Regions from separate parts of the Rhodococcus sp. MTM3W5.2 genome, predicted to be linked through region 1. Evidence: riboswitches for the same ligand, from Rfam matches in the RefSeq annotation. Region 1 holds a riboswitch; the other holds the start of a gene.
The links. Region 1 has a riboswitch for cyclic di-AMP ahead of BTZ20_RS29575 (transglycosylase family protein). Riboswitches for the same ligand answer to the same signal wherever they lie in the genome.
Positions count from the first base shown of each region.

Region 2: it holds a riboswitch for cyclic di-AMP, as region 1 does, so the genes downstream of both, BTZ20_RS15210 (NlpC/P60 family protein) here and BTZ20_RS29575 (transglycosylase family protein) in region 1, are expected to answer to the same signal.

Region 1 is NZ_CP019572.1:4,740,335-4,744,479, forward strand. It holds gene BTZ20_RS21525 (hypothetical protein) at 1-123, shown strand, start outside; gene BTZ20_RS21530 (YccF domain-containing protein) at 120-527, shown strand; gene BTZ20_RS21535 (glycosyltransferase 87 family protein) at 524-1,816, shown strand; cyclic di-AMP (ydaO/yuaA leader) riboswitch at 2,005-2,189, shown strand; partial or broken gene BTZ20_RS29575 (transglycosylase family protein) at 2,195-2,808, shown strand; gene BTZ20_RS28565 (hypothetical protein) at 2,877-3,071, opposite strand; partial or broken gene BTZ20_RS21550 (helicase-associated domain-containing protein) at 3,132-4,145, shown strand, end outside.
Region 2 is NZ_CP019572.1:3,341,534-3,345,678, forward strand. It holds gene BTZ20_RS15205 (C40 family peptidase) at 1-861, opposite strand, end outside; gene BTZ20_RS15210 (NlpC/P60 family protein) at 1,245-1,841, opposite strand; cyclic di-AMP (ydaO/yuaA leader) riboswitch at 1,827-1,991, opposite strand; gene BTZ20_RS15215 (hypothetical protein) at 2,118-2,387, opposite strand; partial or broken gene BTZ20_RS15220 (DEDD exonuclease domain-containing protein) at 2,502-4,145, shown strand, end outside.

The DNA of each region.
Region 1 (4,145 bases):
ACCGGCCACGAGCCGGGACTGGTGCTGTACCTGATCGCCCTTGCCTGCCCGATCGGGTTCCTGCTCGGCATTGTTTTCGCGCTGCGGTCCGGCCGCCGCGTTCGAAGAGAGGGAAACCAATGAGAATCCTGCTCAACATCATCTGGCTGATCTTCGGTGGCCTCTGGCTCGCGCTCGGCTACTTCGTCGCGGGCATCATCTGCTGCATCCTGATCATCACCATCCCGTTCGGGATCGCGTCCTTCCGGATCGGCGTCTACGCGCTGTGGCCCTTCGGCAAGACCGTCGTCGAGCGCCCGACGTCGGGGATCGCCTCGTTGATCGGCAACGTGATCTGGCTGATCGTGGCCGGTATCTGGCTGGCCATCGGCCACGTGGTGAGCGCGATCGCGATGGCGATCACGATCATCGGGATCCCGCTCGCCATCGCGAACCTGAAGATGATCCCGATCTCGCTGATGCCGCTCGGCAAGGAGATCGTGGACGTCGGTGCGGCGCCCACGTCGTCAACGAGCTTCCCGGCATGATGCCGCCGCCCCGCGCCACCCCGGCTGCGGGGCGCGCACTCCCCTCTCACCCACTGTTCCTCGGCTCACTCGGCGCCCTTGCCCTCGCCGTCGTCGTGGCGCACGACCGGGTGGTGCCGATGGGATACCCGCTGTGGGGCCTGTTCCAGAACGGTCTCGACCTGCTGGTCTACCGCAGCGGCGGCGCCACCGTGCTGCGGTCCGACGGGCTCTACGACCACGCGCTGCACGGCGGCATGTGGTTCACCTATCCGCCATTCTCGGCCGTCCTGTTCGCCCCGCTCAACGCCGTGTCGGCGGAGCTCACCACCATTCTCGGATATCTCGCGAACTTCGGGATCCTCTACGCCGTCGTCCTGTTGTGCTGGCGGCAGCTCGGGTACCGGACGGACCGCAGGCTGTACGTGGCGACCGGACTGATGACGGTGACCTTCACCTGGCTCGAGCCGGTCCGCACGACGATCTGGCTGGGCCAGATCAATCTGCTGTTGATGGTGCTGATCATCTGGGACCTCGGACGCCCCGAGGGCAGCAGGCTGCGCGGCATCGGCGTCGGGATCGCGACCGGGATCAAGCTGACGCCCGGTCTGTTCATCGTCGAACTGCTCGTCACCCGGCAGTGGCGCGCGGCGGCGACCGCGATCGCAGGCTTCCTCGCGACCGTCGTCGTCGGGTTCGTGGTGATCTTCTCGGACTCGTGGTCCTACTGGACCGCGGTGATCCTGCACTCGACGCGAATCGGCGAGACTGCGTGGCCCGCCAACCAGTCCGCCGCCGGGGTACTGGCCCGCTGGCTGGACGTCGCGGACCCGCCGCTGATGCTGTGGCTGCTCTGCGCGGCCGTCCTGACCGCGCTCGGACTCGGCGCCTCCTGGCTGGCGCACAAGCGCGGACAGGCGCTGCTGGCCACCACCCTGTGCGGGTTGACCTCCGCGGCGGTCTCGCCGTTCTCCTGGGGCCACCACTGGGTGTGGTTCGTGCCGCTACTGGTCCTGGCCATGCACCGCGCGCTCGGCGCCGGGCGGGCGACCGCCTGGCTAGTGCCCGCGGCACTCGCGCTGCCGCTGCTCTGCTGGACGCATGAGTTCCCGGACAGCGTGCAGGCGATCGGCCTGTTCATGGTCCCCACCTCCGATGCCCTGGCTCCGTTCTTCGCCGCGGTGTACCCGCTGATGTTCGTCGTCATCGCCGTGACCACGCTGATCGCGCTGCGCCAGGGTCCACGCCAGGCGGAGCCCGAGGTCAGCCCCGATCGAAACTGTGATCTACCTCACATCACGGTAACATAACAGGACGGTCTCGGGCCGAGGTGACCCGATCTGACCTGCGAATACGCTCGAATTTTCGGGCGAAACGCCGAAAGAATCGAAATTTAGGTAACAGATGACTACACGGCCTCGGCCACGTACGGTCATCTGCGGCCGGAGAAGTTCGGCCAGATCCGATCCGCCGCGCCAAACCTCGTCCCGCGGAACCGGATTCCTACGAGTTACCCAGGGACGAGGACGGGGGACCCACGTCCCCAGTGGACACCGAGGAAATCGCGCAAGCGAATTTCTCTTGGGGTGAAGCCAGACCCGCACCATCCAGGAGCGGCGAGGCCGGGCGACCTCTCAGCCCGAACCCGACAGCTGACCTCGCAGGCGCGTGAGGAGAGGAAAACCCGCATGAGCACTGGACGCCATCGCAAGCCCACGAACACCCGCCGCAACGCAGCCAAGGTCGTCGTGACCGGCGCAGTGTTGGGCGCAGCCGGCGCGGCCTTCGCGGCCCCGGCCAATGCAGCCCCCGATTCCGACTGGGACCGCCTCGCACAGTGCGAAGCAGGCGGCAACTGGGGCATCAACACCGGCAACGGCTACCAGGGTGGACTGCAGTTCTCCCCAGCACCTGGAACGCCCACGGTGGTGGCGAGTACGCCGCGACCGCCAACCAGGCCACCCGTGAGCAGCAGATCGCGGTCGCCGAGAAGGTCCTCGCCTCGCAGGGTTGGGGCGCCTGGCCGTCCTGCTCCTCGAGCCTCGGCCTGACCAGCGGCTCGACCCCGCGCTCCGCTCCCGCCGCCGAGGTTGCTCCGGCGGCCGAGCTGCCCGCCGTGACCAGCCTCCCGACCACCGACGGCGCAGCCGACGTGCTCGACAGCCTCGACAGCGCCCTCGAGGCGGTCCAGGCCAAGGGCATCGCGCTCGATCCGCAGATCGAGGCGCTCTTCGAGCAGGCCAAGTTGAACCCCCAGGTCATCGACTTCCTGAAGGCCAACTCGGGTCTCCTGCCCCGCTGAGACTCCCCCTTCACGTGAAAGGCCCCGCACCTACGAGGTGCGGGGCCTTTCGCGTTCGGTATCCGAGGTCAGCGATTGATGACCGTGTGCGGGTGGGTGTAGGGCAGTTCAGAGACGGGGAGGGGGAACTCGGTGTCCTCCCCGAACGGGGACAGCCCACCGGAGCGGCTCGACGAGAGCTCCGTGACGGCATGATCGCCATCCTGGAGTTCCGGCGCCGGCCAGCCTGGATCTACGTATCGCTTGCTCGAATTGTTAGCCACAGTCCCATTTTGGCAGGAGCTCGCGCCGTGGTACACCCCAGGTCTCTAATCTGATAGTTGATGACCGATACCGAAGGTGCTGCCCCCGCCGCCGAATCACCTCACGGCACCGCCGTGCCGGACAGCCTGCTCGCCTGGCTGACCGCGAGGACCGATGCGGAGCTGGCCGAACTGCTCAGGCTGCGCCCGGATCTCGCGGTGCCGCCACCAGCGAACCTGGCGGTCCTGGCGGCCCGTGCCGAACAACGCGCATCGGTGCTTCGGGTCGCCGACGACCTGAACGTTCTCGAACTCACCGTGATCGGCGTGCTCTCGCTCGAACGCGGGGCGGAGGTCGGGGTCCGGCGCGAGGTCCTCGCGGAGGCGCTCGCCGGACGGGCGCCGGTCAAGGCCGTCGACCGGGCGCTCAAGGCGCTGCGCGCCCGAGCACTGGTCTGGGGCACGCAGGTGCTGCGGGTCGTGGCGACCGCGAACGACGCCGTCTCCTGGCGGGTCGACCGGCCGCAGGAGCCGATGTCCGCGGCGCAGGTCATCGCGGGCCTGGCGACCGTGACCGATGCCGAGCGCAGGCTGCTCGAAACCCTGGCCACCAGCTCGCCGATCGGCCGCACCCGCGACGCCGCGCCCGGCACGCCACCGGACCGCCCCGTCCAGCGACTGCTGTCGCTCGGCCTGCTGACCTGGGTGGACGAGCAGACCGTCGAGCTGCCCCACCAGGTCGGCCAGGCACTGCGCGGCGAGACGATCACCGACCCGATGGCCCTCACCCCGCCGCCGATCCGCACCAACAAGCAGAAGATCGCGGACGTGAACGCGGTCGCGGCCGGCGAGGCGCTCGAGCTGATCCGGCACTGCGAGGACCTGATCGCGGCCCTCGGCGACCAGCCCGCACCGACCCTCAAGGCGGGCGGGCTCGGGGTCCGCGAGACCAGGCGCCTGGCGAAGGCGGCCGGCGTCGACGAGAACCGGGTCGGCCTGATCGTGGAACTACTGTCCGGGGCGGGCCTGATCGCGAGCGGCGCCCCCGACCCGGCCCCCGCCGCCGACACCGGCGACGACTACTGGGCACCGACG
Region 2 (4,145 bases), 1.4 Mb from region 1:
TGCCTGGCTCGAACGCGGCAGCGTCTTGCCGACCTGCTTGTAGGCCCACACCATCAGGCCGGAGCAGTCGAAGGAATCCGGACCGGTTGCGCCCCAGACGTACGGCTTGCCGACCTTCGTCATGCCTGCCTGCAGCGCGCCGGAGTTCGACCCGGGCACGAGCCCCTTGAGCAGCGTCTGCGGATCGAAACCGGGAGGGAACGGGCTACCGGCGAGGGTGGCCCGCTCCGAACCGCTGAGCGCGCCGAACGCCTGGGTCACCTGCGCGATCTGGGCCTGCAGGTCGCTCTGCTTGTTCTGCAGGTCGTCGCTGATCGACCTGGCCTGCTCGGTGGCGGTGCGGGCGGCGTCGGCGGACTGGCGCGAGGCCTCGGCCGCGGTGGCGGCCTCGTCGGTGGCCTGCTTGAAGTGGCCGACCTGGGCCGCGGTGTCCTCGGAGAGCACGCTGAGCGTGGACATCTGGTCGAGGAGTTGCTGCGGGGAATCGGAGACCATCACCGCGAACAGTCGATTGACGCGGGCGCCCTGGTAGCTGGCCGTCGTGAGCTTGTCGACCGCGGGCTGGAACTGCGCGATCCTGGCCTTCGCCTCGGTCAACAGGTTCTCGTCGGCGGCGTGCCTGGACTCGGCGTCGCGCTGGACGGCGGTCTTGGACTCGAGGTCGATCTGGGCGTTGTGCAGCGCCTCGCTGGTCTGCTCGGACGTGCGGGAGAGTTCGGAGAGCTTCTCTAGCGCGGCCGTCGGATTCTCCAGCGCGGGATCCGCGGCTGCGGTGCCCGCGGGGACCACAACTGCTGCGAGGGACAGCAGGCCCGTTGCCAACACTGCGCTGGTGGATCGCTTCAGTCTCTGTGACGCCACGAAAGCTGGTACTCCGTTCTTCCACTGCCCGTCGGCCGGATTGGCCGGCGGGTCGGGCTGGGAAGATCAGCCCTGCCCCACGAACCGAGGTCCGAGCGGGAGATGCACCCCGGCGACTCCGTCCCCGGTGCCGGACCGGCGCCTGCGGCGCCCGGATCCAGCGTGGTGGTGACCTCCGATGCCGCGCCGGGTGACGCGGCAAGATTTCGGAAGGTCTCAGACAGGTTACGGAATGGCATACGACGATGTCCACCCAAACTGCCGAGGCATTTTGCGCTCACCCCGGGAGCCGAGCGACAGCCACAGACCCACCGACGAAAACGTGGTGGGCCCGAACCGTCAGAGACGGTTCGGGCCCACCACGAGGGGTTCGTGCGCGGCGCTCAGTAGCGGCGGGCGCCGTCCATCGGCATGGACGACAGCGGCGCGCGCTTGACGGGGGTACCGGAGGTCGCGGCGTGGATGACCTCGCCGTTGCCCGCGTAGATGCCCGAGTGCGAGCCACCGTAGAAGGAGACCACGTCGCCCGGCTTGAGGGCGGAGGTGGAGACCGGCGTACCGGCCGAAGCCTGGTCGTAGCTGGTGCGCGGCAGGTTGATGCCTGCCTGCTTGAAGGCCCACTGCACGAGGCCCGAGCAGTCGAAGGAGTCCGGGCCCGAGGCGCCGTACACGTAGGGCGAACCGATCTTGCTCGCGGCGGCCTGAACGGCCTTGTCACCTGCGGAGACCAGCGGCGCGGGGGCCGGCGCACCGGGCGCACCGGGCAGGGCCGGGAGGCCGGGGACCTGGATGGTCTGGGCAGGCACACCCGGGATGTCGAAGGTTCCGATGCCAGAGATCGTGACGGGCTCGGCGAGGGCCGGGCCGGCAGAAACTGCGATGGCACCGAAGGTCAGCGCGCTGGCAACGGCAATGCGTCGCACCGAACGCTGGGTAGTGGATGAAGCCACGAGAAGGGGTACTCCGTTTCTTCCGTTCATCCGCCGACCGAGTTAGCTGACGGGTTCGGGCTGGGAAGATCAGCCCTACCCGGCGGCACGCATATCGCGCTCCGACGGGATTCACCCCAGAGAAACTTGGGTTCCCGGCACGATCGCTCTCACGAGTGATCGATTAGGCGGTACCTGGCGATGCCGCACCGGATGGTGTGGCAAGACTCCGCTAGGTCTCAGGAAGATTACGAAAGCGTCGAGCGCCTGTCGACCCAACACGCCCGACCAATCGGCCGATTCGGACATATCGCCCATAAATGGGCGCTAGGCCACTCCCGGGTCACGGACAGATAACGACCGACCGGTCTGCGTGGCATCCGCGGCGCGCACCAACCGAAGCCTCGGCACCAGCCCGACATCGGCGAGCACGTCCAGAGCGACCCGTTCGTCCTGCTCAATACTGATACGGGCCGACCCCGCCGAGTCCACGGCCCGCTCCCCCGGCCGGACGCCTGGCGGACCGAGCAGCACCGTCACCACACAGTCGCCGCACGCGGTATTGCGAACCTCGCAGTCGTTGCAATCGACAATCACTGTGATCCTCGTCTCTACCGGTGGCCTCGCGGCGTTTCGGAAGCCTCTGCGACGGAAACTAGCGGCGCGGTCCGACACGGACTGCGCGACGGCCGCGACCAATGGGCCCTGTCGGTGGCCGCCCCTAGCCTCAGCCGGGTGAGCCCGCAGAGTCCGCCCAACGCCCAGCTGAGCTTCGACGAGCTCGATACCCCACTGCGGGACACCACCTTCGTCGTCGTGGACCTGGAGACCACCGGCAGCGCGCCGGGCGAGGACGCGATCACCGAGATCGGTGCGGTCAAGATCCGTGGCGGCGAGGTCATCGGCGAGCTGTCCACCCTCGTCGATCCCGGCCGCTCGATGCCCCCGTACATCGTCGAGCTGACCGGTATCACCTCCGCCATGCTGATCGGGGCACCGCGAATCGAGCGGGTGCTCCCGAGCTTCCTGGAGTTCGCACGCGGCGCCGTCCTTGTCGCCCACAACGCACCATTCGACATCGGCTTCCTCAAGGCCGCCACGGCCCGCTGCGAGCTGCCCTGGCCACCGTTCCAGGTGTTGTGCACCGTCAAGCTGGCCCGCCGGGTGCTCGGCAGGGACGAGGCCCCTCGGTGAAGCTCTCGGCCCTGGCCGCCCTCTTCGACGTCAGCACCAAGCCCACCCACCGGGCCCTCGACGACGCCAGGGCGACGGTGGACGTGCTGCACGCACTGATCGAACGGGTCGGCAACCTGGGCGTGCACAGTTACCCGGAGCTGGTCGACTACCTCCCCAACGTCTCCGCCGCGCAGCGCGACAAGCGCGGGTTCGCCGCGCACCTCCCCCGCACCCCCGGCGTCTACCTGTTCCGAGGCCCGTCCGACGAGGTGCTCTACGTCGGCACCGCGGTCAACCTGCAGCGCCGGGTGCGCGGCTACTTCACAGGATCAGAGACCCGTGCACGGATGAAGGAGATGGTGGCGCTGGCCACCAGGGTCGACCACGTCGAGTGCGCGCACGCCCTCGAGGCATCGGTGCGCGAACTCCGGCTGCTTGGCGCGCACGCCCCTCCCTATAACCGGCGCTCGAAGTTTCCCCGCCGGGCGTGGTGGATCACCCGGACCGCCGAACCTTTCCCACGGCTCGCGATCTCGCGCACCGCGACCCCCGACGCCCTCGGCCCGTTCGGTTCCCGAACGGATGCGGCCGAGGTCGCCGCGACGATCGCCGACATCTGCCGGATCAGGACGTGCACCAAGAGAATTCGCGACGACCAGCCCCACGGTCCCGACTGTCCGGACAGTGCGGTCGGCGGTTGCCCAGCCGGGGGCACGCCACAGAGCGCGGCCGAGTACCGCCATGCACCGGACACCGCCTACGCGCTCTTCCGCGGAACAGACGATGCGCCGCTGCACGGGCTGCGTGCCCGGATCGAAGAACTCGCCCTTGCCGAACTGTTCGAGAGTGCCGCGCGGCTCCGTGACCGCACCACGGCCCTTGCGCTCGCGCTCCGCCGGGCTCAGCGCCTCGCGAGCCTCGCCGCCGTCGACGAGCTGATCGCCGCGCGCCCCTCGCCTTCCGGTGGCTGGGAGCTGGCGGTGATCCGGGCAGGCAGGCTCGCCTCCGCAGGGATGGCGGAGCGCGGAGTGCCGCCGATGCCGGTCGTCGAGGCGTTGACCCTGTCGGCCGAGACCGTGATCGAGGAGCAGTCACCGCTGCGGGGCGCCACGGCGGGCGAGGCCGGGCTCATCGCCGGCTGGCTCGAGACGCCGGGAGTCCGGATCGTGCGCGCGAGTC